Regions from separate parts of the Streptomyces sp. NPDC090025 genome, predicted to be linked through region 4. Evidence: riboswitches for the same ligand, from Rfam matches in the RefSeq annotation. Region 4 holds a riboswitch; each other region holds the start of a gene.

Region 1 (7,360 bases), on a different contig from region 4:
CGTCGTCCCAGGCCCGGCGGTCCTGCACGGACCGCAGCGACCACAGGTCGAGCACCGGGCAGCCGTAGCGGTCGGCGATGGCGCGGACGTGCCCGTTGAAGGTGGCGATCTTGCCGCGCAGGTGCTTGAGCAGGATCACGTCACGGGTGTCGAAGCCGGTGGTCACCATGACGGTGCCGACGGCGGAGCTGAGGTCGGCCACCGCGCGCTCGAAGCGCTCGGCGACGTCGTCGGGGTCGGTGCCGGGGCGGATGATGTCGTTGCCCCCGGCGCAGAAGGTCACCAGGTCGGGGGCGAGTTCCTTCGCCCTCGGGACCTGCTCGGCGACGATCTGGTCGAGCAGTCGCCCCCGCACGGCGAGGTTCGCGTACCGGAAGTCGTCGTGCTCGGCCTCCGGCAGTTCGTCGGCGAGCAGGACCGCGAACCGGTCCGCCCAGCCGACGTACGTCCCATCGGGCCCGGGGTCCCCGACGCCCTCGGTGAAGCTGTCACCGATCGCCGCGTACGACCCGATCGCGCTGCTGTCTGTTGATCTCGAATCGTCTGCCACGGGAGCACATCTTTCCTCGCGGGATGTGACCTACGCGACCGTAAGGAGGGGTTGACGGCGGGTGACATATGCCACCGATAAAGACTTCGCCAAGCCGGAATACATCGGGGACACGCCGGACGTGCCGGAGGCCCGGCACAGGGTGCCGGGCCTCCGGGGTGTCCGCGTGGCGGGCTGATCCGGGATCAGATGCCCACGCCGTGCTGGCGCAGCGCGGCCAGCGGGTCGATGTCGGAGCCGTACTCCGGGCCGGTCCGCATCTCGAAGTGCAGGTGCGGTCCGGTGACGTTGCCGGTCGCTCCGGACAGGCCGATCTGCTGGCCGCCGCTGACGGTCTGGCCGGCGGAGACGGACAGCGAGGAGAGGTGGCCGTACTGCGAGAAGGTGCCGTCGGCGTGCTGGATGACGACCTGGTTGCCGTACGAGCCGCCCCAGCCGGCCGAGTAGACGGTGCCGGGTCCGACCGCGCGGACGGTGGTGCCGGAGGAGGCGATGAAGTCGACGCCGGTGTGGTAGCCGGAGGACCACATCGAGCCGGAGGCGCGGTACGGGGTGGAGATGCCGCCGTCGACCGGGGCGACCCAGCCGGAGGAGGAGGCCGTGCCGGCGGCGGACGAGTTCGACGACGCCGACGAGGAGGAAGAGGAAGCGGAGTCCGCGGCGGAGGACGCCGAGGAGCGGTCGGCGCCGCGCGAGGCGCGGCTCGGGGCCTCGTCGCCGTTCTTCGCGGAGCCGCTCTTGGCGGACGCGGTGGAGCGCTCGGCGGAGGCGGCCTTCGGCGCGGCGGCCTTGGCCGGGGCCTTGGCGGTGTTCTTGCCGCCGAGGGTGAGCTTCATGCCGGGCAGGATCAGCGAGGGGTTCTCGCCGACGATCTGGCGGTTGTCCTGGTAGAGCTTGTGCCAGCCGCCGGTGAGCTGGTGCTCGACGGCGATCTTGGACAGGTAGTCGCCGCGGACGACGGTGTACTGCTCGGCGGCCGGGGTCTTGGCCGCGGCCTTCGGGGCGGCGGCGGGCACGGCGGCGGCGACGGCCTGGCGGGGAGCGGCGGCCGGGGCGGCCTGCTCGGCGGCGTGCGCGCCGGTGGCGCCGATGAGCGGGAGGGCGACGACGGCGCCTCCGGTACCGGCGGCGACGAACCCGCGGGTGATCGGGTTGACCTTGGGACGGCGGTGCTTACCCTTCGCGGGCATGGCGAATTCCTCTCCGTCGCCTGCGAGGTGAGCTGTCGGGTTCGGACTGGAGATGTCCGGCCGCGCGGTCGCGCGGCTTCACCCCGAGCCGTTCTTCTCGGTCTCAGCTTCGAGGGATCGGCGTGGTACCTGGGTCCCCCGCTCCTGCCTGGTACGGGTGGGTGCGGATTCCGGTCGGCGGCAGGATTCGGCGGTCCGACCGGATTGAGCGCGACGCTAGACGAGCCGGGACGGCGGGAACAAGCCACGGGTTGCCTGGTTTTCGGTGGCAGCTGAATTCCGGCCGGAATTCCCGTCACCCTCCGTCGATGACGGTCCCTCGATTTCCCTTTGCCGGGGGGAATTTGGAAAAGATGATCAACCACGGTCCGTCACGGTTATGACGCTCCTCACGCCGCCGCGCTCATCTCCCCTGGAAACAGGGCGGCTTATACACAATCACCCAATCCGGACAGATCACCCATTCCAGTCCGATGGGGGTGCGGACGGGGCTCACCAGCCGTGATGATTGCCCCAGGAACCGATCGAGCGACCAGGAGCAACCGTGACACAAGCCACGACCGAGCCCGAACTCACCGGCGTACGCAACTTCCGCGACCTCGGCGGACTGCCGGCCTCCGACGGCCGGGCCGTCCGCCCGGGCCGGCTCTTCCGCAGCGGCCACCTGGCCCACGCCACTGCCGCGGACGCGGCCTTCCTCACCACCCTCGACCTGCACACCGTCTTCGATTTCCGCAACGAGGCGGACGTCCGGGTGGAGGGTCCGGACGTGGATCTTCCGGGTGTGCGGAACGTGAACATACCGCTGAACGACCCGGCGGACGGCAAGGAGTTCTGGCGGCTGGTTCGCGACGGTGACATCCAGCAGCTGCGCGAGATCCTGGGCGACGGCAAGGCCGCGGCCCGGATGACGGAGTCGTACCGGAAGATGGTCGTCCGGCGGACGGCCGAGCACAGCCGCATCCTGCACGCGATGGCCGAGGACAGCGTCCCCGCCCTGATGCACTGCGCGGCCGGGAAGGACCGGGCCGGGCTCGCGATCGCCATCGCGCTGCTCGCGGTCGGCGTGGACCGGTCGGCGATCGAGGCGGACTACGTGAAGTCCAACGCCCCGCACCGGCGCTACAAGGTGCAGCGCAGCTCCACCGCGCCGGACGCCATGTCGCCCGAGGTGATGGAGCTGCTCGCGCCGCTGTTCGACGCGCGGGTGGAGTATCTGCGCGGCGCCTTCGACATGATCGAGGAGACCTGGGGCTCGGTCGGCGCCTATCTCACCGAGGGCCTCCAGCTCGCGCCGAAGACCCTGGAGCGACTGCGCGAGCACCTGCTCACGGAGGCGTGAGCGAGGCCGCGCCCCGGCGGGACTACTGGTTCTGCGCGCCCATGGCGAACAGCAGGTAGAGGAAGGCGGCGAAGAGGTGGCCGGCGACCAGATAGGCGAAGAGCCGGAGCACCAGCCCCTTGGGGAACTTGCCCTCGCCGCGCTCCTCGCCGGTGACCGGTGCGGATTTCTCGGACATGTCAGTCCTTTCCGGGGTGTGTCGAGCCCCTGCCGCCGAGGCACAGCTCGGCGACGGGGCTCTGCAGCAGGGTGTGCACGAACAGCAGCTCGGCGCCGCCGCGGGTGGCGGCGCCGATCCGGTGCGGGGTGAACGAGTCGAAGTGCGCGCCGTCGCCCGGTTCGAGCACGTGCACGGCGTCGCCGAGCGCGAGCCGCACCCGGCCTTCGAGGACGTGGAGCCACTCCTCGCCCGGGTGGACCCGGACGATGTCGGCGCTGGTGGCGTACGGCACGTGCACCCGCAGCGCCTGCATGGCCCGGCCCGCGGCTCCGGCCGGCCGGTAGACCCAGCCGTCGGCCTCGACCGGCTCGGCCCGCGCGCCCCGGATCACCGGGTCGCGCTCCGGCGCCACCTCGCCGAGCAGCTCGGAGACCGTCGTACCGTAGATACGGGCCAGGGCGAGCAGCATCGGCAGCGAAGGCTGCCGGTTGCCGGTCTCCAGGCGGGAGAGGTGGGCCGGGGAGAGCCCGGCCCGCTGGGCGGCGGCCTCCAGGGTGAGCCCGCGCCGCCGACGCAGCGCGCGCAGCTGCGGGGCGACATCGGGCAGCCCGTCGGGCAGTCCTCCGGGCAGGACGTCCGGTGGGACGTCGGGGACTCGGTCCATGGGTACATTCCGCCAGGAACTTTCCTCTGAGGCAATTTTCTTGCCTCAGAGGCAAAAGTCCGGCGCCCCCGTACCGATCGGGGGGCGCCCGGCTCAGCGCTGCGCGACCGCCTGCTTCACCAGGGTCTTCCCGAAGTCCCACATCAGCCCGCCGCCCCCGTGGGCGTCGTCCATCACCGCCGTGAAGGCGGCCAGGAAGCGGTCGACGTCCCGCTCGTCGATCACCAGCGGCGGGATCAGCTTGATCACTTCCAGGTGGTCGCCGGACACCTGGGTGAGGATCCGGTGCCGCTGGAGCAGCGGCACCACGACCATCTGCGCGAACAGTCCCTTGCGGGCCGCCTGCAGCATGGTCCAGCGGCTGCGCAGGCCCAGCGAGCTGGGCCGGCCGAACTCGATGCCGATCATCAGGCCGCGGCCCCTGATCTCCTTCAGGAGCTCGTAGCGCGGGACCAGCTCGCGCAGCCGCCCGATGAGCAGCTCGCCCATCCGGCGGGCGTGCGCGACCGTGCCCTCGGACTCCATCACCGAGAGCACCGCGAGGCCCGCGGCCATCGCCTGCGCGTTGGCGCCGAAGCTGGCCGAGTGGACGAGCACCCGGTCCATCGAGGAGTAGACCTTCTTGAAGATCCAGTCCTTGCCGAGGGTGGCGCCCACCGGCACATAGCCGCCGGAGAGCGCCTTGGCGACGCAGAGCAGGTCCGGCTCGACCCCTTCCTCGTGCTGGTACGCGTAGAAGTCGCCGGTCCTGCCGAGCCCGGTCTGCACCTCGTCGGCGATCAGCAGCGCGCCGTGCCGGTGCAGCAGCTCCTGGGCGGCGCGCAGGAAGCCCGGCGGGGCCTCCGTCACGCCCTTGCCCTGGATCGGCTCCACCACGAAGGCTGCCACGTCGCCCTTGCGCAGCTCGCGCTCCAGCGCGTCGAGGTCGCCGAGCTCGATCGCGGTGTCCGGCAGGAGCGGCGCGAAGCCGTCCCGGAAGCCGTTCTCGCCGTTGACCGAGAGCGAGCCGGTGGTGAGCCCGTGGAAGGCGTGCGCGCAGTAGAGGATCCGCGGCCGCCCGGTGGCGTACCGGGCGAACTTGAGCGCGGTCTCCACCGCCTCGGTGCCGCTGTTGCCGAAGAACACCCGGTCGAGGTGCGGGCTGTGGGTGAGCAGCCGCTCGGCGAGCAGGCCGGGCAGCGGCGGGCAGTCGAAGCGGGTGAGGTCGGCGAGCTGGGCGTCCAGGACGTCGTGCAGGGCCTGGCGGACGACGGGGTGGTGCCGTCCGAGGCCCATGACGCCGAATCCGGCGAGCATGTCGAGGTGGTCGTTGCCCTCGGCGTCCCAGAAGTGCGCGCCCTCGGCCCGTACATACACCTTGTCGAAGCCGATGGTGTGCAGCATCCGCGGCAGCTGGTGGTTCAGATGCCGGGCGTGCAGCTCGTAGCGCTCGGCGCCGCGTGCGGCGAGCAGCGCCCGCAGATCGAAGCCGCCGGGGGCTCCGGCCCCGGCCGTCCCGTCGGTCCCACCCGTCATGGTCCGGTCACCCGTTTCCGGAGACGGTCTCGCGCACCGCGCGCAGCGACTCCTTGAGGGAGCCCATGGTGGCGAGGACGGCGGTGGGCTCGTAGCCGCAGTGCGCCATGCAGTTGGCGCAGCGCGGGTCCTTGCCGCGGCCGTACTTGTCCCAGTCCGTCTCCTCGATGAGTTCGCGGTACGTGGGTACGTAGCCGTCGCTCATCAGATAGCAGGGGCGCTGCCACCCGAAGAGTGAGTAGTTGGGGATCGCCCACGCGGTGCAGGGGAAGTCGGCCTTTCCTTCCAGGAAGTCCAGGAAGAGCGGCGAGTGGTTGAGCCGCCAGCGTCGCCGGTTTCCACCCGCGAACGCCTTCTTGAAGAGTTCCCTGGTCTGCTCGACGCCCAGGAAGTGTTCCTGGTCAGGGGCTTTCTCGTACGCGTAGGCGGGCGAGATCATCATTTCGTCGACCTGGAGATCGTCATTGAGGTAGTTGAGCACCTCGATGATCGTCTGCGGGGTGTCGGTGTTGAAGAAGGTGGAATTGGTGGTGACCCGGAAGCCGCGCCGCTTGGCCTCCTTGATCGCCGCCACCGCCTCGTCGAACACGCCCTCCTTGGCCACCGATTCGTCGTGGCGTTCGCGCAGTCCGTCGATGTGCACGGCGAACGCGAAATACGGGGAGGGGGTGAACTTGTCGAGCTTCTTGCGGAGCAGCATCGCGTTGGTGCACAGGAAGATGTACTTCCGCTTGGCCACGAGCTGACGCACGATCTCGTCGATCTGAGGGTGCATCAGCGGCTCGCCGCCGGCGATGGACACCATGGGAGCGCCGGACTCCAGGACGGCGCCGACGGCCTGGGCGACCGGCATCCGCTGCTTGAGGACACCGGCCGGGTGCTGGATCTTGCCACAGCCCTCGCACGCGAGGTTGCAGGCGAACAGCGGTTCGAGCTCGACGATCAGCGGGAACTTGGCCCGCTTGCGGAGCTTCTGTTCGAAGAGATAGGTCCCGACCCGGATGGACTGACGGAGCGGCATGGCCATAACTCGCTCACCTCCTGGGGAGCAGCAAAGAACGGTGCCATTCGAAGAATGCGGGAAGGACCGCACGGAGAACACGGAAGGCCGATATTCCCCCGCGCACCGTGCCGATCCGGACCAGTTCATGTTCTGGAGCGTCCACGACCACCCGTACGGCCGCAACCGGGCGGGCTCCGGCGGCCAGGGCGGTCCGCAGCGTGGCGGCGGACTCCATGTCGACGGCGATCGCGCCCCCGGCCCGCAGCGCGGCCCGCTCGGGGCCGCGCACGATGTGGTCGGAGCCGGTCAGCGGGCCGGTGTGGACGGTCCGGCCGGGCAGCGCCCGGGTGAGCGCGTCGACCAGCGGGCCGGTGCCGACGCAGGCGGTGACCCCTTCGGCGTCCCGGGTCTCCTCGGCGACGATCAGGTCGCCCGGGTGCATCCCGGGGGCGAGCCCGGCGCAGAAGCCCGAGGCGATCACGGCGGCGTCCCGCCAGGGCCCGGCCGCCAGGGTCCTGGCGACGGTCCGGCGGGCCTGCGCGGGACCCATGCCGGTGCGGACCACGGTGACGGGTCCGGCCGCCCCTGACCGGCCGCCGCCGCTGCGCAGCGCCAGTTTCTCGATGCCGAGCGCGCAGGCGACGACCAGCGGCGGCCCGCCGGGACCGGCGGCCGGTACGGGTCCGGTCCCCGCGCCGGGTTCCGGCGGCGGCCCGCCGCCCGGTGCCCGGTCCATCAGGCGGCCTTCCGGCCGGGCAGCACGGGATCGCCGTGCAGATAGCGGCCGAGCGCGGTGAGCGGGAAGACCTGCCGGTAGAGGTGGTAGTTGATGGAGAAGTCCCACGGGAAGCCGGTGCCGGTGAAGTGCGGCTCGTCCCAGGAGCCGTCCTCGTTCTGGGTGGCCGCCAGATGGGCGATCCCGCGCCGGGCCGCCGC
Region 2 (7,360 bases), on a different contig from region 4:
GTCGGCGGTGATCGGGCGGATCCGGGCCGTGCCGCCGTCGCGCAGGACCACGTCCGCTTCCCAGTGGTCGGGATAGGCGTGTTCCGACGCTTGTGACTGCCCGTGTGACTGCCCAGCGGCGCTCTGCATGGGGCCAGCCTACGGCCGGGGTCCGACAGCGGCACCGGTCGCGCGGGTGGTGCTCGGCATGCAAGGTAGGGAGGGCCGAACGGCCGTCCCGGAGGGGTCCAAGGTCGGCACGAGCACGTCGTCACCCGTGAGAGACTGGTCTAGACAACCGCTGAAAGTTGAAGGGCAACCACCATGGCTGAGCGCCGCGTCAACGTCGGCTGGGCCGAGGGCCTGCACGCCCGCCCCGCCTCCATCTTCGTCCGTGCCGCCACGGCCGCCGGCGTCCCCGTGACGATCGCCAAGGCCGACGGCAACCCGGTCAACGCCGCGTCCATGCTCGCGGTGCTCGGCCTGGGTGCCCAGGGCGGCGAGGAGATCGTGCTCGCTTCGGACGCCGATGGCTCCGAGGCCGCGCTCGACCGCCTGGCGAAGCTGGTCGCCGAGGGTCTCGAGGAGCTCCCCGAGACCGTCTGACCCGTCCTCCCCGACGACGGTCATGACACGGCCGTGTCCCCCGGTTCTCCGGCGGGCACGGCCGTTTCTCTTTTCCGGTCTCTTTTTCGGGCCGGAACGGAACCCGGCCCGGGGCGGGGATCCGAAATAGCGGAATTCAGCGCGCTCCGGGCACCCGAAAACACCACCCGGAATTCCCGCCTCTTTTGTATACGGGCTCCGTTATACGGGCTCCGTGTTAATTCCGGGGTCCCGCGCTGTTGACGGCATGTTGCGAAACCCTCACGCCCTTCCGGCCGGTCCGGTCCGCGCGCTCCGCCCGTTTCAGCCGGTGCAGGGCCGCCGCCCGCTCGCCGTGCAGCGCGGTGAGCGCGCGGGCCCGTTCGGCGTCCCGCCGGGCCACGGCGTCGACGATGGCGCCGTGCTCGGCCCACGCCTCGACCGGCCGGGCGGTCGGCTCGACCACGTACATCCAGGCGATCTTGTGCCGCAGCTGGGTGAGCAGCGCGCCGAGCGGCGGGCTGCCCGCGGCCTGGGCCAGGGTCTCGTGGAACCAGCCGCCGAGTGCGGCCAGATCGGCGCCGCCGCCCCTGCGGGCCCGTTCCTGGCCCAGCCTGACCAGGCCGCGCAGCACCTTGAGGTGGGCGTCGGTGCGGCGCTGGGCGGCCCGCGCGGCGCCCAGCGGTTCGAGCAGCGCGCGCATGTCGAGGAGGTCGGCGGCCTCACGCTCGGTGGGCTCGGCGACCTGCGCCCCGGCGTGCCTGCGGCTGACCACGAAGCCCTCGGACTCCAGGGTGCGCAGCGCCTCGCGGACCGGGACCCGGGAGACGCCGTAGCGGCGGGCGAGCTGCTCCTCGGTGAGTCTGGCGCCGCGCGGATACACCCCGGTGACGATGTCGTCCCGGATCGCCGTGCATACCGAGTGCGCCGGAACGCGCATGTCCGACCTCCGCTTCCGTGAAATTCCCACCGCGTTCCCGCGACTCTATTGCAGGACGCCGGAAATTCCGACGGTGCCTGGTGACAAGGAATGCAAAAAGCCCCGGCTCACGGGGAGCCGGGGCTTTCTGGTGCCTGGTGCGCGGTGGGTCAGACGTTGACGCCGCGGGCCCGGAGGTAGGAGACCGGGTTGATGTCGGAGCCGTACTCCGGGCTGGTGCGCGCCTCGAAGTGGAGGTGCGGGCCGGTGGAGTTGCCGGAGGAGCCGGAGATGCCGATCCGGTCGCCGGGGGTGACGTGCTGGCCGACCGAGACCGTGATGCCGGAGAGGTGGCCGTACTGGGTGTACGTGCCGTCGGTCATCCGGATCACGATGTTGTTGCCGTAGGCGCCGCCCCAGCCGGTCTCGACGACGGTGCCGGAGCCGACGGAGACGACGGTGCTGCCGTAGGCCGCGTGGAAGTCGATGCCGGAGTGGCTGCCGGAGGACCAGAGCGAGCCGCCGGTCTTGTAGCCGGTGGTCACGTACGAGCCGGCGACGGGGAGCTGGAAGGAGGCGAGGCGCTTGCGCTCGGCCTCGCGGGCGGCGCGCTCCTTGGCCTGGCGGAGCTCCTTGGCGCGGGCCTCGGCCTTGCGCTTGGCCTCGGCGGCGGCCTTGATCCGGGCGGCTTCCTCGGCGGCGGCCTTCTCCTGGGCGGCGACCTGGGCGTCGACGCGCTCGGTGAGGGTCTCCGCGGCGATCACCTGGGTGAGGCCGGTGTCCTCGGGAGAGGGGCGCTCGGGCTCCGCGGCGAGCGCCGGGGAGGCGAGGGTGCCGATGACGCCGGTGGTGGCCAGTGTCGCGACGCCGGCGATGCCCGCACTGCGGCGCGCCATCCGGCTCGGACCACGATGCTTCCCGGTGGCACGGGTGAACGCCATGTAGTGGCTGATCCTTTCCTTCCCTCTCGCCTACCGGGTTAGCTGACGGGTTCGGAGCAGGAAGGTCTCCTACGGGCCCCTCCGCCTGAGCGAAGGCGTCCGATTCACCCCAGGGACTGCGTGGGTCCCCGGCTCCCCAGGCTCGCGCCTGACGGGGACTCGGCGATGACTGTCCGATGCCGCGGGCGCGGCGTCGTACGACGGGCGGACAGTCGGGTTGACGCTAGGCCGATCGTGCGTCAATCACCAAACAGACACGCCTGTTTGTAAGACATGCCACAGGGCATTCAGTCACACTCATCGGCAATCCGGACAAATCACCCAAAGATGAAGGACCCTGGCGAAGTGCATCGCCAGGGTCCTTCCTTCGTACGCCGCGCGCGCGGGGCGGCGGTCCAATCAGCCGGTGACGACCGTCACTTCACCGATGCCGAGGGCCCGCACCGGCTCCGCGATCTGCGCGGCGTCGCCGACGAGCACCGTGACGAGCCGGTCCACCGGGAAGGCGTTGACGACCGCGGCGGTCGCCTCCACCGTGCCGGTGCGCGCCAGCTGCGCGTACAACCGGGCCTGGTAGTCGTCCGGGAGGTGCTGCTCGACCTGGTCGGCGAGGGTCGCGGCGACCGAGGCGGCCGTCTCGTACTTGAGCGGCGCCACCCCCACCAGGTTCTGCACGGCGACGTCCCGCTCGGCGTCCGTCAGACCCTCGGCGGCGAGGGTGCGCAGCACCTTCCACAGGTCGTCAAGTGCCGGACCGGTGTTGGGGGTGTCGACCGAGCCGCTGATGGCCAGCATCGAGGCGCCGTGGCCCTCGTCGTCGGACCGCAGCACCTGGCCGAAGGCCCGCACGCCGTACGTGTAGCCCTTCTCCTCGCGCAGCACGCGGTCGAGGCGCGAGGTGAGGGTGCCGCCGAGGCAGTACGTGCCGAGCACCTGGGCCGCCCACACGCTGTCATGGCGGTCCGCGCCGACGCGGCCGATGAGCAGCTGCGTCTGGACGGCGCCGGGCCGGTCCACGATGACGACACGGCCGGTGTCGTCGGCCGTGATCGGCGGCATCGGGCGGGGCGCGGCGGGCTTGCCGCTCCAGCCGCCCAGGGTGTCGGCGAGGACCTGGTCCAGGTCGACGCCGGTGAGGTCGCCGACCACCACGGCGGTGGCGGTGGCCGGGCGCAGGTGCGCCTCGTAGAAGGCGCGGACGGCGGCGGCGTCGATCGCCGACACCGTCTCCTCGGTGCCCTGGCGCGGCCGGGACATCCGCGCGGCGGCCGGGAAGAGCTCCTTGGAGAGCTGCTTGGCGGCGCGCCGGGCCGGGTTGGCCGACTCGTGCGGGATCTCGTCGAGCCGGTTGGCGACCAGCCGGTCGACCTCGTCGGCGGCGAACGCCGGGGCGATCAGGGCCTCGGCGAGCAGACCGAGCGCCTTCGGCAGCCGGGAGACCGGGACTTCGAGGGAGACCCGGACGCCGGGGTGGTCGGCGTGCGCGTCCAGGGTGGCGCCACAGCGCTCCAGCTCGGCCGCGAACTCCTCGGCGGAGCGCTGGTCGGTGCCCTCGGACAGTGCCCTGGCCATGATGGTGGCGACACCGTCGAGGCCCTCCGGCTCGGCGTCCAGCGGGGCGTCGAAGAAGATCTCGACGGCCACCACCTGCTGGCCGGGGCGGTCGCAGCGCAGCACGGTCAGACCGTTGTCGAGCGCGCCCCGCTCGGGCGCCGGGAAGGCCCAGGGCCTGGCGTCGCCCGGCTGCGGCTGCGGGTGGAAGGTCATGCTCGTCAAAGACGCGGCAGCGTCGGTCACTGGTCCGCCCCCTCTTCCTCGTCGCTGTCGGTCTCGTCGGCCGCGCCCGCCACCGGCTCGTAGACGAGCACGGCGCGGTTGTCCGGGCGCAGCCGCGCGGCGGCGACCTCGCGCACCTCGTCGGCCGTGATGTCGAGCACCCGGTCGACGGCGGTCAGGGCCAGCTGCGGGTCGCCGAACAGCACCGCGAAGCGGCACAGTTCGTCGGCGCGGCCCGCGACCGTGCCCAGCCGGTCCAGCCACTCGCGCTCCAACTGGGCCTGGGCGCGCTCCATCTCCTCGGCGGTCGGGCCCTCGGCGGCGAACCGGGCCAGCTCCTCGTCGACGGCCTCCTCGATCCGGGGCACCTCGACGCCGCCGGACGTCTTGACGTCCAGCCAGCCGAGCGAGGGCGCGCCGGCCAGCCGCAGCAGGCCGAAACCGGCGGCGACGGCCGTCCGGTCGCGGCGCACCAGCCGGTTGTGCAGCCGGGAGGACTCGCCGCCGCCGAGGACGGTGAGGGCGAGGTCGGCCGCGTCGCACGCGCGCGTGCCGTCGTGCGGCAGCCGGTAGGCGGCCATCAGCGCGCGGGCCGGGACCTCCTCCTCGACGACCTCGCGCAGCTGGCCGCCGATCACCTCGGGCAGCGAGCCGTCGCGCGGCTCGGGCTTGCCGTCGTGCCCGGGGATGGAGCCGAAGTACTTCTCGACCCAGGCGAGGGTCTGCTCGGGGTCGATGTCGCCGACGACCGAGAGCACCGCGTTGTTCGGCGCGTAGTACGTGCGGAAGAAGTTCCGCGCGTCCTCCAGGGTCGCCGCGTCCAGGTCGGCCATCGAGCCGATCGGGGTGTGGTGGTACGGGTGGCCCTCGGGGTACGCCAGGGCGGTCAGCCGCTCGAAGGCGGTGCCGTACGGCACGTTGTCGTAGCGCTGGCGGCGCTCGTTCTTCACGACGTCCCGCTGGTTCTCCATGGACTCGTCGTCCAGGGCGGCCAGCAGCGAACCCATCCGGTCGGCCTCCAGCCAGAGCGCGAGCTCCAGCTGGTGGGTCGGCATGGTCTCGAAGTAGTTGGTCCGCTCGAAGCTGGTGGTGCCGTTGAGCGAACCGCCCGCGCCCTGCACCAGCTCGAAGTGCCCGTTGCCGTGCACCTGCTTCGAGCCCTGGAACATCAGGTGCTCGAAGAGGTGGGCCAGGCCGGTGCGGCCCTTGACCTCGTGCCGGGAGCCGACGTCGTACCAGAGGCAGACCGCGGCGACCGGGGTCAGGTGGTCCTCCGAGAGCACCACGCGCAGGCCGTTCGCCAGCCGGTGCTCGGTCGCTGTCAGGCCGCCGGAGCCGGCCTCGGCCGCAGCCGTGTGACCCATGGGCATGTGTCCCCTTCGATCGCGTCTGGAAAAGTCCTGCCACTGTATGCAAGCGCGCCGACACCTGGCGAAGTTCCCGGCCTTCTCGGATGTCCCTCTTCCGGGTCGCGGTCGGCGTTGTCGGTGCCACGGTCCACAATGGTCCGCGTCAGATCAACCTTGTTGGTGAAGGAGCCACAGCCGCGATGGCCCGCCGCAGCACGAAGACACCACCGCCGGACGACGCGTTCGAGGAGCGGATCCTCGACATCGACGTCGTTGACGAGATGCAGGGCTCCTTCCTCGAGTACGCGTACTCGGTGATCTACTCGCGTGCGCTGCCCGACGCCCGCGACGGGATGAAGCCGGTCCAGCGCCGCATCGTGTACCAGATGAACGAGATGGGCCTGCGCCCCGACCGCGGCTTCGTCAAGTGCGCCCGCGTCGTGGGCGAGGTCATGGGCAAGCTCCACCCGCACGGCGACGCGTCGATCTACGACGCGATGGTGCGCATGGCGCAGCCGTTCTCCATGCGCGTGCCGCTGGTCGACGGCCACGGCAACTTCGGTTCGCTCGGCAACGACGACCCGCCGGCCGCCATGCGGTACACCGAGTCGCGGATGGCCCCGGCCGCGCTGATGATGACGGAGTCGATCGACGAGGACACCGTCGACTTCACCCCGAACTACGACGGCCAGGAGCGGGAGCCGGTCGCGCTCCCCGCCGCCTATCCGAACCTGCTGGTCAACGGCGCCTCCGGGATCGCCGTCGGCATGGCCACCAACATGCCGCCGCACAACCTGGGCGAGGTCGTCGCCGCCGCCCGGCATCTGATCCGGTATCCGAACGCGGACCTGGAAGCGCTGATGCGCTTCGTGCCGGGCCCCGACCTGCCGACCGGCGGCCGGATCGTCGGCCTGGCCGGCATCAAGGACGCGTACGAGACCGGCCGCGGCACCTTCAAGATCCGTGCCACCACCGCGATCGAGACGGTGACCGCCCGCCGCAAGGGCATCGTCGTCACCGAACTGCCCTTCACGGTCGGCCCCGAGAAGGTCATCTCCAAGATCAAGGACCTGGTCGGTTCGAAGAAGCTCCAGGGCATCGCCGACGTCAAGGACCTCACCGACCGCAGCCACGGCCTGCGTCTGGTCATCGAGGTGAAGAACGGCTTCGTGCCGGAGGCGGTCCTGGAGCAGCTCTACAAGCTGACGCCGATGGAGGAGTCCTTCGGCATCAACAACGTGGCCCTGGTCGACGGCCAGCCGCTCACGCTGGGCCTGAAGGAGCTCCTGGAGGTCTATCTGGACCACCGCTTCGAGGTGGTCCGGCGCCGCTCCGAGTTCCGCCGCGGCAAGAAGCGCGACCGGCTCCACCTGGTGGAGGGCCTGCTCGTCGCGCTGCTCGACATCGACGAGGTCATCCGGCTCATCCGGGAGAGCGAGAACTCCGCGGAGGCCAAGCAGCGCCTGATGGACCGGTTCTCGCTCAGCGAGATCCAGACCCAGTACATCCTGGACACCCCGCTGCGCCGGCTCACCAAGTTCGACCGGATCGAGCTGGAGACCGAGCGGGACCGGCTCAACGGCGAGATCGACGAGCTGACCGGGATCCTCGACTCCGACGCCGAGCTGCGCAAGCTGGTCTCGGCCGAGCTGGCCGCGGTCGCCAAGCAGTTCGGCACCGACCGGCGCACGGTGCTCCTGGAGTCGGCGGGCGCGCCCGCGTCCGTGGTGCCCCTGGAGGTCGCCGACGACCCGTGCCGGGTGCTGCTGTCCTCCACCGGGCTGCTGGCCCGTACGGCGGCGGCCGAGCTG
Region 3 (7,360 bases), on a different contig from region 4:
GGAGACGCTGCTCTCGGGGCGCGAGGTGCTGCCCGGGGTGCGGCTCGCGGTCGAGGGCTATGTGAACTTCTGCCGGCTGCGCACCCCGTTGGAGGCGGTCGCCGCCTCGCTGACCGAACTCGCCGCGCCCGACCTGATGGTGACCCGGATCGCCGCCTTCGAGGAGCACTATCCGTGGATCGAGGCGGCGGGTCTGCAGTACTTCAGGACCCGGGTCACCCAGGGCGCGCACGACGGCAAGGAGGCCCTGGAGCTGGTCCTCGGCTGGGCCGTGTCCCCGGCGGACCAGGACCGGGCGGTGGCCGCGCTGCACTTCAAGTGCGATGTGCTGTGGTCGCTGCTCGACGCGATCGACCACGCGGGAACGGCGGCCGGGTCCGGGCGGGCCGCGGGCCCCGAGGGCGAGGCCCGGTGAGCTGGCGGCCCGCGCTGCCCGCCTCGACGCTGCTGCGGCACGACCGGGTACGGGACGCCGAACTGCTCCTGATGCCGGAGCGGGTGGTGGTCCTGGAGGGCTCGGCGGCCCGGGTGCTGCGGCTGTGCGACGGCAGCCGGGCGGTCGACGAGATCGTCGACGAGCTGTCCCGGTCCTTCCCCGGGGCGCCGGTCGCCGCCGAAGTGCCGGAATTCCTCGCTCGGTTACGGGAAAGGGGGTGGCTGCGATGACCGTGCCGCCGCCGTGGGCGCTGCTCGCCGAACTCACCCACGCCTGCCCGCTGCACTGCTCCTACTGCTCCAACCCGCTCGAACTCACCCGCAAGGCCGCCGAGCTGACGACGGATCAGTGGTACGAGGTGTTCGCGCAGGCGGGCGCGCTCGGCGTCGTACAGACACATCTGTCCGGCGGGGAGCCGCTGTTGCGGTCCGATCTGGCGGCGATCACGGCCGCCGCCGACCGGGCCGGGATCTACACCCAGCTGGTCACCAGCGGCACCGGCCTGGACGAGCGGCGGCTCGCCGAGCTGGCCGGGGCGGGGCTGCGCAGTGTGCAGCTGTCGGTGCAGCACGCCGATCCCGGCGCGTCGGAGCGGATCGCGGGACGGCGCCGGTCGTTCGCGGACAAGGAGCGGGCGGCGGCGCTTGTGCGGGCGGCCGGGCTGCCGCTCGGGCTCAACGTGGTGCTGCACCGGGACAATCTCGACGCCGTCGACGCGCTCGTGGAGCTCGGGCTCGCCTGGGGCGTCGAACGGATCGAGCTGGCCAACGCCCAGTACCACGGCTGGGCGCTGCTCAACCGGGACCGGCTGCTGCCGACCGCCGGTCAACTGGCGCGCGCGGTCGCCTCGGTGGAGTCCTGGCGGGAGCGGCTGCGGGCGTCCGGCGGGCCGGAGCTGATCTGGGTGGTGCCCGACCACTTCGACGGCACGGCCAAGCCGTGCATGGGCGGCTGGGGCAAGGTCTCGCTGACGGTGACCCCGGACGGGACGGTGCTGCCGTGCCCGGCCGCCGCCTCGCTGCCGGGTCTCGACCCGCCGAACGTGCGGGACCGGACGCTGGAGTGGATCTGGCGGGAGTCGCCAGCCTTCGGCCGCTACCGGGGCACCGACTGGATGCGCGAGCCGTGCCGGAGCTGCGCGCGCCGGGAGGAGGACTTCGGCGGCTGCCGCTGCCAGGCGTTCGCCCTCACCGGCGATCCGGCGCGGGCCGATCCGGCCTGCTCGCTCTCCCCCGACCACGGGCTGATCCGTGACCTCACGGCCGTCCCGGCCGACCCTCCCACCTCTTTGACCTCTCCCACCCCTCTGAACCCCCTGATCCCCCGAAGAGCATCGTGGAAGCGAGTGTGACGTGCAGAAATCCATACGGAGCAACGGCCGTGGGGCGGGCCGGGCCAGACGTCTCGGCACCGGTCTGATCGGCGTGGCGACGGTCGCCGCGCTCGGCTCGACGGCCCTGGCCGGGACCGGCGCCGCGGCGGCCCCGGTGTCGGCCGGCGTGTCCGCGGGCGCCCTGGCGCCGGTCCGGCACGAGGCGGAGTCGGCGGCGCTCTCCCAGGCCGCGGTCGAGAGCAACCACACCGGTTACTCGGGCACCGGTTTCGTCAACGGCGACAACGTTGCCGGGAGTTATGTCGAGTTCACGGTGAACGCGGCGACCGCGGGCACGGCGGTGTTCTCGCTGCGCTACGCCAACGGCACCACCACCGACCGGCCCGCGAACATCGCCGTGAACGGCACCGTGGTGGCGGCGGCCAAGCCGTTCCCGTCGACCGGGACCTGGACGGACTGGACCACGGCCACCGTGACCGCGCCGGTCACCGCCGGGGCCAACAAGATCCGGCTGACGTCGAGCAGCGTGGCCGGGCTGCCCAACCTCGACTACCTGGACGTCGAACTGACCGCGCCGGTCACCGACTACCAGGCCGAGGACGCGACCATCAACCAGGGCGCGGTCGCCTCCAACCACACCGGCTACACCGGCACCGGCTTCGTCGACTACACCAACGTCGTCGGCTCGTACGTGGAGTTCACGGTGAGCGCGGCCACCGCCGGGACCTCCGCGCTGACCTTCCAGTACGCCAACGGCACCGACGCGACCCGCCCGATGGACATCTCCGTGAACGGCACCGTCGTCGCGTCCGGCGTCACCTTCCCGGCCACCGGGGCGTGGACCACCTGGACCGCGAAGAGCGTCAACGCGGCCCTGAAGGCGGGCAGCAACACCGTCCGGGCGACCGCGACCAGCGCCGACGGCGGGCCGAACCTGGACCGGCTGCGGGTCGGCACGGCCGCCGACACCACCGCGCCGAGCCGCCCGGGGACGCCGAGCTGCTCCGGCATCGGCCCGAACGGGCTCACCCTGAGCTGGGGCGCGTCCACCGACGACGTCGGGGTCAGCGCGTACGACATCTACGAGCGCGGCAACAAGCTGGCCGAGGCGCCCGGCGACAGCACGAGCAAGGCGCTCACCGGGCTCGCGCCGGGGACCACGTACAACCTGACGGTGATCGGCCGTGATGCCTCGGGGAACGCCTCCCCGGCGAGCGTGGCGGTCGACTGCACCACCGGGCAGAGCACCGACCCGCTGCCGAGCACACCGGGCACGCCCACCGTGTCGGCGGTGACCTCGACCGGGGCGACCCTGACCTGGGGCGCGTCGAGCGACGACAAGGGCGTGGTGGCGTACGAGATCCGCAGCGGCGCCGCGGTCGTGGCGACCGTCACCGGCGCTCCCCCGGCCGCCACGAAGGCGGTGACCGGGCTCGCCTGCGACGCGCCGTTCTCGCTGACGGTGGTCGCGAAGGACACCGCGGGCGGCTACTCGACGCCGTCGGCGCCGGTCACCTTCACCACCGGGGCCTGCTCCGACAGCGGTGGCGTGCCGGGCTCGCCGGCCGCGCTGTCCAGCGGCTGGACCGTGCCGTGGGGCGTGCACTGGATGCCGGACGGCAAGACCGCGCTGGTCACCGAGCGGGACGGCTTCAAGGTGTTCAAGGTGACGCCGACCGGCACCCGCACCCAGGTGGGTTCGGTGCCCAACACCATGACCACGGACGGCGAGGGCGGCCTGATGGGCGTGGCCGTCGACCCCAACTGGTCCAGCAACCACTACGTCTACTTCATGCACACCGCGTCCGAGGGCAACCGGATCGCCCGCATGACGTACGACGGGACCTCGCTCAGCGGCTACACGGTGCTGCTCCAGGGCATCAAGAAGAACCGCTTCCACAACGGCGGGCGGCTCGCGTTCGGCCCCGACGGTCTGCTGTACGCGTCGACCGGCGACGGCCAGACCCCGGCCCTTGCGCAGGACAAGAACTCGCTCAACGGCAAGATCCTGCGGATGACGACGGCGGGGCGCCCGGCGCCCGGCAACCCGTTCAGCAACTACGTCTACAGCTTCGGCCACCGCAACCCGCAGGGCCTGGCCTTCGACCGCACCGGGCGGCTGTGGGAGGCGGAGTTCGGCGACGCGAGCAAGGACGAGCTCAACCTGATCAAGCCGGGCGGCAACTACGGCTGGCCGACCTGCGAGGGCAACTGCTCGACGTCCGGCATGACCAACCCGAAGGCGACCTGGCCGGTCGCGCAGGCGTCGCCGAGCGGGATCGCGATCGTCCGCAACGTCGTCTACATGGCGAGCCTGCGCGGCGAGCGGATGTGGCGGATCCCGATCACCGGTGACACGGAGTCGGTGGGCACGCCCACCTCGTACTACGTGGGCACCTACGGGCGGCTGCGCACGGTCACCAAGGTGCCGGGCGCGGACCGGCTGTGGCTGACCACGACCAACGCGGACAACAACGGCGGCGCGGCGGACGGCGCGGACAAGATCTACCGGATCGACGTCGGCTGACCCACCCCCACCCCCGTCCCCGCCCATCGGGCCGGACCGGAGCGCGAACGCCGCCCGGTCCGGGATCCCCCCTCGGATCCCGGACCGGGCGGCGTCGCCGTGTGCGGCCCCGCTGGTCCCGGTGGCCCCGGTGGCTCAGTAGGCGCCGAAGACGTTGTCGATCGAGCCGTAGCGGTCGGCGGCGTAGTTGCAGGCGGCGACGATGTTGGCGACCGGGTCGTAGGGGTCGAGCGAGGTCCCGGCCACGTGGTACGCCTGGAAGGTCGGGTCGATCACCTGGAGCAGGCCCTTGGACGGGGTGCCGGCGGCGGCGTTGGAGTCCCAGTCGTTCACGGCCCGCGGGTTGCCCGAGGACTCGCGCATGACGTTGCGGTAGATGCCGTCGAAGGTGCCGGGGATGCCCTGGCGGGCCATCACGTCGAGGGACTCACGGATCCAGCCCTCCAGGTTGTCCGCGTAGCCGTAGGAGGCGGCGGGGGCGGCGGTCGCCGCCTTCGGCGCCGAGGTGGCGACGGCGGGGACGGCTCGGGCGACGGCCGGGGCCACGGTCTTCGCCGCCGCCTTCGCCGCCGCCTTCTTCACGGTCTTCGTGGCCGTCTTCGTGGCGCCGGCCGTGGTGAGCGACAGTTTCTGGCCCGGGTGGATGAGCCCCGGGTCGGCGCCGACCACGGCACGGTTGGCCTGGTAGAGGCTCTTCCATCCGCCGCTCACGGAATACTTCCGCGCGATCTTCGAGAGCGTGTCGCCCTTGACGACCGCGTGCGTGAGCGAGGCGGCCCGCGCCGGAGTCTGCTTTGCGACCGCGACGGTCGAGAGGTGGATCGGCGTGGTCGCCGGTACGGCCGCGGCCGCGGCGCCCGCGCCGGTCAGCGGCAGGGCGAGGGCGGCGCTGCCGGTGAGACCGGCGACGGCGATCCCGCGGGTGAGCGGGGTGTTCCTGGGGCGGCGGTGCTTGCCGTGTCCACGCATGGCGTTTCCTCTCCTGCGCCTGCGAGGTGAGCTGTCGGGTTCGGGCTGGAGATGCCCGGCCGCGCACATGCGCGGCTTCACCCCGAGCCGGTCCCGGAATACCGGGACCGGCGGCGAACCTGGGTCCCCCGCTCCTGCCGGAAGGGTGTGGGTGCGGTCGTTCCGGGCGGCGGCAGGATTCGGCGTTTCCGTCCGGTTGCGAGGTGACGCTATGCGAAAACAAATCTGGAGAACAAGACCGGAATTCGATATCACCAATTGATCTAGAGAGAATTCCAAAAGGATCATTCCGGCCCCGTTCACCGGTGATTCACCGACGTCCTCAACACCGCTCCGCGCGAACGGAGATGACGTCACGGCAGAACGGCCGACAGGGAAAGGCGGACGGGTCCCGAGTGATTCAGATCACTGAATACGGAGCCCGCCCGCCTTACCTATCGATAAACGGACATCATCCGTTTTGTCCCTTAATGCCGGGGGCATTCACGAGCCGGTCCGCGACCGTCCGGGCGGGCTCGCCCATGAGGATCGTGTAGTGGTTGCAGTCCGGCACCAGCTCGGTGCCGAGACCCGGTACCCGGTCCGCCCAGTGCGCCACCAGCTCCGCCGGGTGCATCGCGGGCGCCGCGCCGAGCAGGCCGAGCGGCGCGTGCAGCAGCAGGGCCGGGATGTCGAGCGCCGCCAGGTCCGCGCCGAACGCCGCCTCCCCGGTGAGGAGTTCGCGGCCGTCGTGCCGTACCGCCGCCTCCCGCGCCCGGGACCTGCGGGCCCGCGGAGGGCCGGTGAGGTCGTAGCGCACGTACGCCTCGATGTCCTCGTTCCAGTGCGGCCCGAGCGCCGGATGGGCCCGGAAGAAGTCGACGTACGCCGCGTCGCTCTCGTACGTCAGGGCGAGCCGCGCGATCGCCGGGCCGAGCGTGGCGTCGAGCAGCGCGTCGGGGTCGATGCCCGCGGGGACGGGCATCGGCAGGCCGCCGTCGATCAGGAGCAGCCGGTCGAAGAGTCCGGCCGGGGCCCGGACGGCGGCGCGCAGGGCCGCGTAGGCGCCCATCGACTGGCCGGTCAGGGCGACCGGGCCGCCGTCGCCGTAGGCGCGGGCGGCGGCGATCAGGTCGGCGGCGTGCCGGTCCATCCCGTACGGGCCGGGGACGGCGGTGCTGCCGCCCCGGCCGCGCAGGTCGAGCGCGTACAGGGACCAGTCCGGCGGCAGGTGCCGGGCCACGCCCGCGAAGGACATCGCGGAGGCCGAGATGCCGTGCGCGGCGACGGCGGTGCGCGGCCCGGTGCCGAAGCGCAGCACCCGGAGGGTGGTGCCGTCGTCCACCGTGAGGTCGAGGGCGGCCGGTGCGGGGGTGGTGTCCCCCGACGGGTCCGGACGGGTCGTCATGTGCGGGTGTCTCCTTGCCTGAAGGGCGGGGTGAGGGGCGGGCGTGGGGCGGGCGTTCGGCGACCGGTGGCTCAACCGCCGAGCGCGTGCACCTGGTTGAGCACGGCCCGCATCTGCGGTGCCGACTTCTGCGCGAAGTCGCTCCCGGTGTAGCCCCACCAGTCCCAGCAGCCCTGCGGGTTGGCGCGGGCGACGCTGATGTCGGCCTGCGGGTAGAGGATCACCAGGTCGTTGGTGTCGGCGTACTCGTTGAGGTGGGACTCGCGGGCGAAGCGGTCGCCGACGAACTTGTCGTCGCTGAGGCAGCCGTGCAGGGCGACGACCAGCTTGCAGGGGGCGCCGAGCGCGCAGGAGTCGGGGGTGTAGAGGTAGCTCTTGCCGCCCATGCTGTACCACTGGGCCCAGCCGCCGGGCACGTAGCGGTCCTGGTCGTAGGCGCCGAGGGTGCCGGTCTGGACGGCGGACGGCGGGTTCACCGAGCCGAGCCAGTGGGTGAGCATCTCGCCCTGCGGGTCGTTGCCGCAGTTGATGAGGAACGGGTAGAAGGTGGTGCCGCAGTCGAGCTGCGCGTTCGGGGTGGGCCAGCCGTGTCCGGCCGGGTCGGTGTCGTGGTAGCGGACGCGGGCCCCGAAGTCCCGGTAGAACTGGACGCCTTCGTCGCTGACCCGGTCCCGCACCAGCGGGTCCTTGGTGCCGTGGTAGGTGTAG
Region 4 (7,360 bases):
TTCCCGGCCTTGCCGAGGGCGGTGATGCGGCCGTCGCGGATGCCGATGTCGGCCTTGACGACGCCCCAGTGGTCGATGACGACGGCGCCGGTGATGACGGTGTCCGGGGCGCCTTCGGCGCGGGTGGTGCGGGACTGGCCCATCGACTCGCGGATGACCTTGCCGCCGCCGAACACGGCTTCCTCGCCCGCGCGTCCGGGGCCGCCGGAGCGGTCCTCCTCGATCTCCACGAGCAGATCGGTGTCGGCGAGCCGGATGCGGTCGCCGGTGGTGGGGCCGAACAGGTCGGCGTACACGGCGCGGTGCAGCTCAGGCACGGTCGCCTCCGTTCGTCTCGGGGGCGGTGGGGTCGGCGGCGGGCGCGCCGACGGACTGGGCGGCCGGGGCGGCCTGGGCGGCACCGTCAAGCGGTCCTGCGGTCTCGCCGCGCAGCCCCGGCACGATCCGGCGGCCCGCGATCGGCACCAGTTCGACCTCGACCGGGACGCCCGGCTCGAAGCGCACGGCGGTGCCCGCGGCGATGTGCAGGCGCAGGCCGCGGGCGGCGGCGCGGTCGAAGTCGAGGCCCGGGTTGGCCTCGGCGAAGTGGTAGTGGGAGCCGACCTGGACGGGCCGGTCGGCCGCGTTGAGGACGGTGAGCCGGGTGACGGGGCGCCCCTCGTTGAGGGCCACCGGGCCGTCCCCGTAAAGGATTTCGCCGGGGATCATCGTTGACGGCCCGCCTTCACACGATCGGGTCATGGACGGTGACCAGCTTGGTCCCGTCCGGGAAGGTGGCCTCGACCTGGACGTCGTGGATCATCTCGGAGATGCCGTCCATGACCTCGTCGCGGGTCAGCACCTTGCGGCCGGTGGCCATGAGTTCGGCGACGGTACGGCCGTCCCGGGCGCCCTCCAGGACGTGCGCGGTGATGAGGGCGACGGCCTCGGGGTGATTGAGGCGTACGCCACGGGCCCGGCGCTTCTCGGCCACGTCGGCCGCGACATGGATGAGCAGGCGTTCCTGCTCGTGTGGGCTGAGTTGCACGCTTCCACCTCACAAACGTCCACCGGGGGCTCCCCCGGACAGCAGCGGACCTTACCCAGCTTCAACACTCTGTTGACCTGGGTCGATGGGCCGCCCGTCAGACATTGCACGTTAGGGCGGAAGTTTTTCCGACGCGTTAACTCGCGCTTTGCGGGTCCATGGTGACTGAGCCGTACACCGACATGGACATCAGGCCACGCAGCCCGTCCTCCAGCATGGTGACGTCGATGTCGCCGAACAGCGCCTGCTGGGCGATGTATCCCTGGGCGACGGCGATCAGGGTGCGGGCCAGGTGTTCGGCGGGGACGTCGGCGGCGAGCAGGCCGCTCTCCCGGTAGCCGTCGACGATCTTCGTCCAGAGCACCCGCATCCCGTCGAAGCCGTCCTGGAGGCTGGCGGCGAGCCGTTCGTCGCGCGCCGTCTCGCTCCACACCTGGAGGATCAGCCGGGCGAACGCGCGCCGGTCGGCGCCCGGGATGCGCTCCTCCAGGAACAGTCGCAGCACCGCGCCGAGCAGCACCTCGGGGGTGGGCGGCGGGGACTGCCGGGACGCCTCCTCGAACGCGCCGTGGATCCCGGCGAACGCCTCGTCGGCGATGGCCGCGATCAGCTCCTCCTTGCCCGCGAAGTAGCGGTAGACGGCACCGGCCGAGAGGCCCACCTCGGCGAGGACGTCCTGCATGGAGGTGGCGTGGAAGCCGTTGCGGGCGAAGCAGCGCGCGGCACCGTCGAGGATCTGGCGGCGGCGGGCGTCGAGATGTTCCTGGGAGACACGAGCCATGCCTCCAACGTAAAACGAACATTCATTCTTGACAACGTCGACACTCCTGCGGAGAGTGAGGAACACGTAAAACGAACGATCCTTCTCTTTGATTGAGGGAGCTCCACCATGCCCGCAACCGCCGCACCTGCCGCGGCCGCCGCCTCCGTCGCCCGCCGGAAGACCGTCGCGGTGATCCTGCTCGTCCCGGTGGTCGTCGCGTTCGCCCTGTGGGCCTTCGCCTGGCCCGCCGCCCGGATGGCGCCCCGCGACCTGCCGCTCGGGGTGGCCGGGCCCGCCACCGCGACCTCGGCCCTCGAACAGCGGCTCGCCGCGCACGAGGGCGCCTTCGAGGTGCACCGCTACCCGGACGCGGCCGCCGCCCGGGCCGCGATCGAGGACCGGACCGTGTACGGCGCCGTGGTGGTCACCCCGCAGGGGCCCGAGCTGCTCACCGCGACCGCCGCGGGCCCGGTGGTCGCGGGGCTCCTGAAGGAGGCGGTCGCCGCCCAGCTGCCGCCGGGCGCCGTGCCCAAGGTGACCGACGTCGTCCCGGCGCCCGCCGCCGATCCGCGCGGCGCGGTGCTCGGGGCCGGGCTGCTGCCGCTGGTCATGGCCGGGGCCGCGGCCGGGATCGTGGCGACGCTGCTCGGCCTGCGCGGCGCCCGTGCCGCGCTCGCGCTGCTCGGGGCGGCACTCCTTGCGGGCGTGGTCGGCGCGAGCCTGGCCGACAGCTGGCTCGGCGCGCTCGAAGGCGCCTGGTGGGCGGAGGCCGGGGTGCTCGCGCTCACCGTGCTCGCCGTCGGCTCGGCGATCGCGGGCATCGCGGCGCTCGTCGGCAAGCCGGGCATCGGCCTCGGCGCGGTCCTGATGGTGCTGCTCGGCAACCCCTTCTCCGGCATCACCAGCGCGCCCGAGCTGCTGCCCGCGCCGGTCGGCACCCTCGGCCAGTGGCTGCCGCCGGGCGCGGCGGGCACCGCCCTGCGCTCGGTGTCGTCCTTCGACGGGGCGGGCGCCGGGACGCCGCTGCTGATCCTGGCGCTGTGGGCGGCGGCCGGTCTCGCGGCCGTGCTGATCGGCGGTCGGCGCGCGGCGGGCCGGTCGGCCGGATCCCCGGGCACGCCGGACACCGGCACCCCGGCGCCGTCCGGAGCCCCGGCGGCGGCCCCGGTCGGCTGACCCCTGCACCCTCGACCCGTACGAGAAGCTGCTCGCCGAGCGGATCGTGCTGCTCGCGGCCGGCACCCCGGGGCGGCGCCTCGCCCTGCCGGGCGCCCGGATCGTGCTCCAGGAGCCGTCGCTCGACGAGCCGTTGCGGGGCCGGCACAGCGATCTCGGCATCCAGGCCGGGGAATTGCCGCGCCAGCGGGAGCTGGCCATCGGGCTGCTCGCCGGGCACACCGGCCGGGACCGCGCTCTGATCGACGCCGAGCTGAGCCGTACGACGGTGCTCGACGCGCCCGCCGCTGCCCGCGTTGACCCGCGCCGAGGGCGAGTTCGTCGACGCCCACCTCGAAGTCGTCGACCTGCTCGGGCGGATCAATCCATCCAGGAGCTCGCATACCTATGGGGCGCTCCGGGCGGCCCAGGCCCTGGTCGGGCGCGCATCGGCCCTGCGGGACGCGCTCACCCTCATGCGTCTGCGGGGCGAGAGCGAGGTCCACGCGGAGGCATTGGCGCGTGCGCTCAGGGTGTTGGACGGAGCCCGCCGATCGGACCGGGTCACCCTCCGCGAAGTCAGGGCCAGTTGACAGTCACGCGTGTCGTGTCGAGGTCCACACGGAGCACCGGAGCGGCAGATTCCCTCCCCCGTTCGGTGTAGTCGATCTGTCGACAGAGGATCCCCGAGAGTTGCGCAACAGGTAGACGCATTTGGCGGAATATTGCGTTCCGCCGCTGGTGGGAGGCTCGTCGGCCAAACCTCCGAAGATCGCGAAACCTGACTGTCCACTCGAATGGATCAGTCGTGAGGAGCCTCACATATCGCCGTTTCAGCTCGGATTTCGCCCTGCCCGTGGGTCAAGATCCTCGTCGACGACAAGCCCCCGCCACCCACGGCGGGGCGGTCCGGGCGGACGCCGAGTCCTGCCGCCGTCCCGGACGACTGGTCGACAGGAGTGGATCGGCAGGAGTGGAGGACCCGAGCAGTACGGGACGTCCGAGCAGTGCGGACGTTCCTCGGGGTGAAGCCGTGCGAGCGGCCGGGCAACTTCGCCAGCCCGAACCCGACAGGTCATCCTTCGCAGGCGGCTGACGAAGGGTTGCGCATGACTGCGCAGAAACATGTCCCGTCCCTGCTGTCCCGGGCCGGAGCCGTCTCGGCTCTCACCCTCGCCGCCGTCGGCGGCACGCTGCTCGCCCCAGGAGCGGCGCCGGAGGCCCAGGCCGCCACGTCCTACGCGAACAAGGCGCTGAACATCGCGGCCTCGAAGAAGGGATCGCCCTACAAGTACGGCGCGGCCGGACCCACCAGGTTCGACTGCTCGGGGCTCACGCTCTACTCGTACAAGAAGGCGGGCAAGACGCTGCCCCGCACCGCGCAGCAGCAGTACAACAAGACCCGGCACATCTCGTCGGGCAGCAGGCAGAAGGGGGACCTGGTCTTCTTCCACTCCGGCGGGAGGGTCTACCACGTCGGTATCTACGCGGGTGACAACAAGATCTGGCACTCCCCCAAGACGGGTTCCTGGGTGAAGCTGGAGCGGATCTGGTCGTCGAAGGTCTACTACGGCCGGGTCCGCTGACCCGCTCCGTCCACCGGGACGCCCGGTGGCCCGCTGCTCCCGTCCCAGGAGCACCCGGCCGCCGGGCCCCCGGGCCCCCGGGCCTCCGGGCCCCAAGCCTCCGGGCCCTACACGTCCGGGCGCCTTGTCCGGTGCTGCGGTCAGCTCGGCACCACGGCCCGCCACGGCAGCGCGATCCACACCGTCTTGCCGCCCTCCGGGGTCGGCGTCACGGACAGCCTGCCGCCCGCCTCCGCCGCGAGCGAGCGGATGATCACCATCCCGCGCCCGTTGTCCTGCTGGACGGCGGCCGGCAGCCGCTGCGGCCAGCGCGGGTGACTGTCGGTCACCCCGATCCGCAGCCGCTCGTCCTCCTCCAGACGCAGGTCGACCGTGAAGGTGGGCGACTGCCCGAAGGTGTGCTGTACGGCGTTGGTCGCCAGTTCCGACACGATCAGCCGGATCGTGTCCGCCAGACCGGTCGCGTCACCGAGGCCCCAGGAGGACAGCACCTCCGCGACGTACCGCCGCGCGACGGAGACCGACGCGGGGTCGCTCGGCAGCGTGACGGTTGCTTCCTGGAGGTCTGCCATGGCGACGCCGTCCCTTTCCCACCGGGCGACGCCCGGACTGCACTGCGCGTCAGACTGCCACCGATGCCGGGCCCGCGGGAGGCGATCCACCAGATATACGGATATCTGTCGCCCGAAGCGGTGAAGCGTCCGACGGGCGACCGGATCGTTCCTGCCCGCACCGGTCGGGGACTCCCGGGCGTCGGCCCGCCGTCCGGCGCAGCGCCCCGCTCATGAGACGAAGCCGATCACCCCGAAGCCCGGCCGCGCCGCCGCGTGCCGCAGCCAGCCCGTCACGTCCCGCACGGCCGCCACCACCTCGGGGTCGAGCGGCGGCGCGTGCCCGGCCTCCTTCGTCCGCTCGAACTGCTCCAGTGCCGCCAGGCACTGCTCGTGGGTCCACTCGCCGCAGCGCGGCAGGTCGTCCCGCGGTATCGGCTGCGGAAGCCCGCCTCCGTAGCCGAACTCGGCCACCGACACCGCCGTGATCCGCAGCGCCGTCAGACCCTCGTCGACGACCTCCAGCCAGTCACCGCGGAACGGCGAGAACGCCGAGTTGTCGAGGAAGGAACCGGTGAGCGAGCACAGCCGCTTGTACGCGTAGCCGTACGGGAAGGAGTGGTGCCGCGCCGCCTCGAAGGGCCCGCCCCGCACCACCGCGGTCAGCGCCTCGAACGCGGTGGGCGCGCCGTCCTCGATCTCCGCGGAGAACCAGTCGTCGTCCGACGCCAGGTCCGCCGCGAAGTTCTCCCGGACCACGTCGAGCAGCGACTGGTCGCCGGAACCCACCAGGGCCCGGGCCGCCTTGGGATCGATCAGATACACGCTCAGCGAAGAACTCATGCGATCAAGCTAGCGAGCCCCACTGACAACCGGCCCGGCCCGAGGGGCCGGACGCCGCCCGGCTCAGCGGGCGCCCTCCGGCGCCGTCCGCACGATCGTCGCGACCGCCCGCTCGATCTCCGCACCGGTGAGGTCGGCGCGGGCGGTGAGCCGCAGCCGGGAGATGCCGTCGGGCACCGACGGCGGCCGGAAGCAGCCCACGCCGAGGCCGAGTTCCCGGCAGTCGGCGGCCCAGCGCAGCGCCTCGGCCGGGCCGGGGGCGCGCACCGAGACGACGGCCGCGTCGGGCCGTACGGCGGTGAGCCCGGCCTCGGTGAGCCGCCGGTGCAGGGTGCTCGCGACCGTACGGGCCCGTCCGGCCAGGCCGGGTTCGGCGGCGATCAGGCGCAGCGCGGCGAGCGCGCCGCCCGCCGCGGCCGGGGCGAGACCGGTGTCGAAGATGAAGGTGCGGGCGGCGTTGACCAGGTGCTCGATCACCCGGGCCGGGCCGAGCACCGCGCCGCCCTGGCTGCCCAGGGACTTGGACAGGGTCAGTGTCGCCACCACGTCGGGCGCGCCCGCGAGGCCCGCCGCGTGCACCGCGCCGCGCCCGCCGTCGCCGAGCACCCCGAAGCCGTGGGCGTCGTCCACGACCAGGGCCGCGCCGTGCGCCCGGCAGGCCGCCGCGAGGGCGCCGAGCGGCGCCTGGTCGCCGTCCACCGAGAACACCGAGTCGCTGACCACCAGGGCCCGGCGGCCGGGATGGGCGGCGAGGGTCTTGGCGACGGCGGCCGGGTCGGCGTGCGGGACGATGGCGGTCTCGGCCCTGGCGAGGCGGCAGCCGTCCACGATCGAGGCGTGGTTGCCCGCGTCGGAGACGACGATCCCGTCCCGGTCGGACAGCGCGGTCAGCGCCGCCAGGTTGGCCGCGTACCCGGAGGAGAAGACCAGGGCGGCCTCGAAGCCGCAGAACTCGGCGAGTTCGCGTTCCAGGCGCGCGTGCAGCCGGGTGGAGCCGGTCACCAGGCGCGAGCCGGTGGCGCCGGCGCCCCAGCGCAGCGCCGCGGCGGCGGCCGCCTCGGTGATCTCGGGGCGCCGGGTGAGGCCGAGGTAGTCGTTGCCCGCGAGGTCGAGCAGGTCGGACTCGGCGGCTCGCGGCCGCAGCGTGCGGACCAGTCCGGCCGCGGCGCGCCGCCGGGCGGCCGTCTCGGTCCAGGCGAACGCGGCCAGCCGCGGATCCGTGTCCTGACCGGCGTTCCCGCCGGTGTCCGGGCCGGTCTCCGGCAGGTCCTCGGCGTACGACGGCATATGCGGATCCTTTTGTAGGCAGCGCACAGACCCTAACGGCAAGCCGCCACGACAAGGGTGTGGCCATGCACACACCTCATTCGCAGCCGTTTGTTCGGTTCCTCCTTGGCCAGGGGGTGCGCGGTAGGCCAGGATCAGCGCTTATGGA

Evidence for each region. A riboswitch is a leader RNA that binds a small molecule or an ion and turns the genes downstream of it on or off. The one in region 4 is predicted to bind cyclic di-AMP.
Region 1: it holds a riboswitch for cyclic di-AMP, as region 4 does, so the genes downstream of both, ACIPXM_RS27225 (peptidoglycan DD-metalloendopeptidase family protein) here and ACIPXM_RS28755 (C40 family peptidase) in region 4, are expected to answer to the same signal.
Region 2: it holds a riboswitch for cyclic di-AMP, as region 4 does, so the genes downstream of both, ACIPXM_RS06615 (M23 family metallopeptidase) here and ACIPXM_RS28755 (C40 family peptidase) in region 4, are expected to answer to the same signal.
Region 3: it holds a riboswitch for cyclic di-AMP, as region 4 does, so the genes downstream of both, ACIPXM_RS19375 (LysM peptidoglycan-binding domain-containing protein) here and ACIPXM_RS28755 (C40 family peptidase) in region 4, are expected to answer to the same signal.

What each region holds. Positions count from the first base shown of each region.
Region 1 is NZ_JBIVFL010000014.1:10,140-17,499, forward strand. It holds gene ACIPXM_RS27220 (SGNH/GDSL hydrolase family protein) at 1-550, opposite strand, end outside; gene ACIPXM_RS27225 (peptidoglycan DD-metalloendopeptidase family protein) at 736-1,740, opposite strand; cyclic di-AMP (ydaO/yuaA leader) riboswitch at 1,745-1,910, opposite strand; gene ACIPXM_RS27230 (tyrosine-protein phosphatase) at 2,285-3,082, shown strand; gene ACIPXM_RS27235 (DUF6126 family protein) at 3,105-3,260, opposite strand; gene ACIPXM_RS27240 (helix-turn-helix domain-containing protein) at 3,262-3,906, opposite strand; gene ACIPXM_RS27245 (aspartate aminotransferase family protein) at 4,000-5,421, opposite strand; gene hpnH (adenosyl-hopene transferase HpnH) at 5,429-6,448, opposite strand; gene ACIPXM_RS27255 (1-hydroxy-2-methyl-2-butenyl 4-diphosphate reductase) at 6,456-7,160, opposite strand; gene shc (squalene--hopene cyclase) at 7,160-7,360, opposite strand, start outside.
Region 2 is NZ_JBIVFL010000002.1:117,146-124,505, reverse strand. It holds gene ACIPXM_RS06630 (GNAT family N-acetyltransferase) at 1-129, opposite strand, end outside; gene ACIPXM_RS06625 (HPr family phosphocarrier protein) at 304-585, shown strand; gene ACIPXM_RS06620 (GntR family transcriptional regulator) at 803-1,504, opposite strand; gene ACIPXM_RS06615 (M23 family metallopeptidase) at 1,654-2,424, opposite strand; cyclic di-AMP (ydaO/yuaA leader) riboswitch at 2,437-2,599, opposite strand; gene ACIPXM_RS06610 (M16 family metallopeptidase) at 2,824-4,191, opposite strand; gene ACIPXM_RS06605 (M16 family metallopeptidase) at 4,218-5,564, opposite strand; gene ACIPXM_RS06600 (DNA topoisomerase (ATP-hydrolyzing) subunit A) at 5,750-7,360, shown strand, end outside.
Region 3 is NZ_JBIVFL010000007.1:323,414-330,773, forward strand. It holds gene pqqC (pyrroloquinoline-quinone synthase PqqC) at 1-415, shown strand, start outside; gene pqqD (pyrroloquinoline quinone biosynthesis peptide chaperone PqqD) at 412-666, shown strand; gene pqqE (pyrroloquinoline quinone biosynthesis protein PqqE) at 663-1,787, shown strand; gene ACIPXM_RS19370 (PQQ-dependent sugar dehydrogenase) at 1,789-4,296, shown strand; gene ACIPXM_RS19375 (LysM peptidoglycan-binding domain-containing protein) at 4,432-5,265, opposite strand; cyclic di-AMP (ydaO/yuaA leader) riboswitch at 5,269-5,429, opposite strand; gene ACIPXM_RS19380 (alpha/beta fold hydrolase) at 5,717-6,652, opposite strand; gene ACIPXM_RS19385 (PHB depolymerase family esterase) at 6,724-7,360, opposite strand, start outside.
Region 4 is NZ_JBIVFL010000015.1:121,235-128,594, forward strand. It holds gene ACIPXM_RS28720 (urease subunit alpha) at 1-317, opposite strand, end outside; partial or broken gene ACIPXM_RS28725 (urease subunit beta) at 403-708, opposite strand; gene ACIPXM_RS28730 (urease subunit gamma) at 725-1,027, opposite strand; gene ACIPXM_RS28735 (TetR/AcrR family transcriptional regulator) at 1,164-1,808, opposite strand; gene ACIPXM_RS28740 (ABC transporter permease) at 1,917-2,966, shown strand; partial or broken gene ACIPXM_RS28745 (ATP-dependent Clp protease proteolytic subunit) at 3,070-3,198, shown strand; gene ACIPXM_RS28750 (hypothetical protein) at 3,254-3,538, shown strand; cyclic di-AMP (ydaO/yuaA leader) riboswitch at 3,854-4,051, shown strand; gene ACIPXM_RS28755 (C40 family peptidase) at 4,055-4,531, shown strand; gene ACIPXM_RS28760 (ATP-binding protein) at 4,672-5,103, opposite strand; gene ACIPXM_RS28765 (hypothetical protein) at 5,314-5,925, opposite strand; gene ACIPXM_RS28770 (8-amino-7-oxononanoate synthase) at 5,989-7,212, opposite strand; gene bioB (biotin synthase BioB) at 7,356-7,360, shown strand, end outside.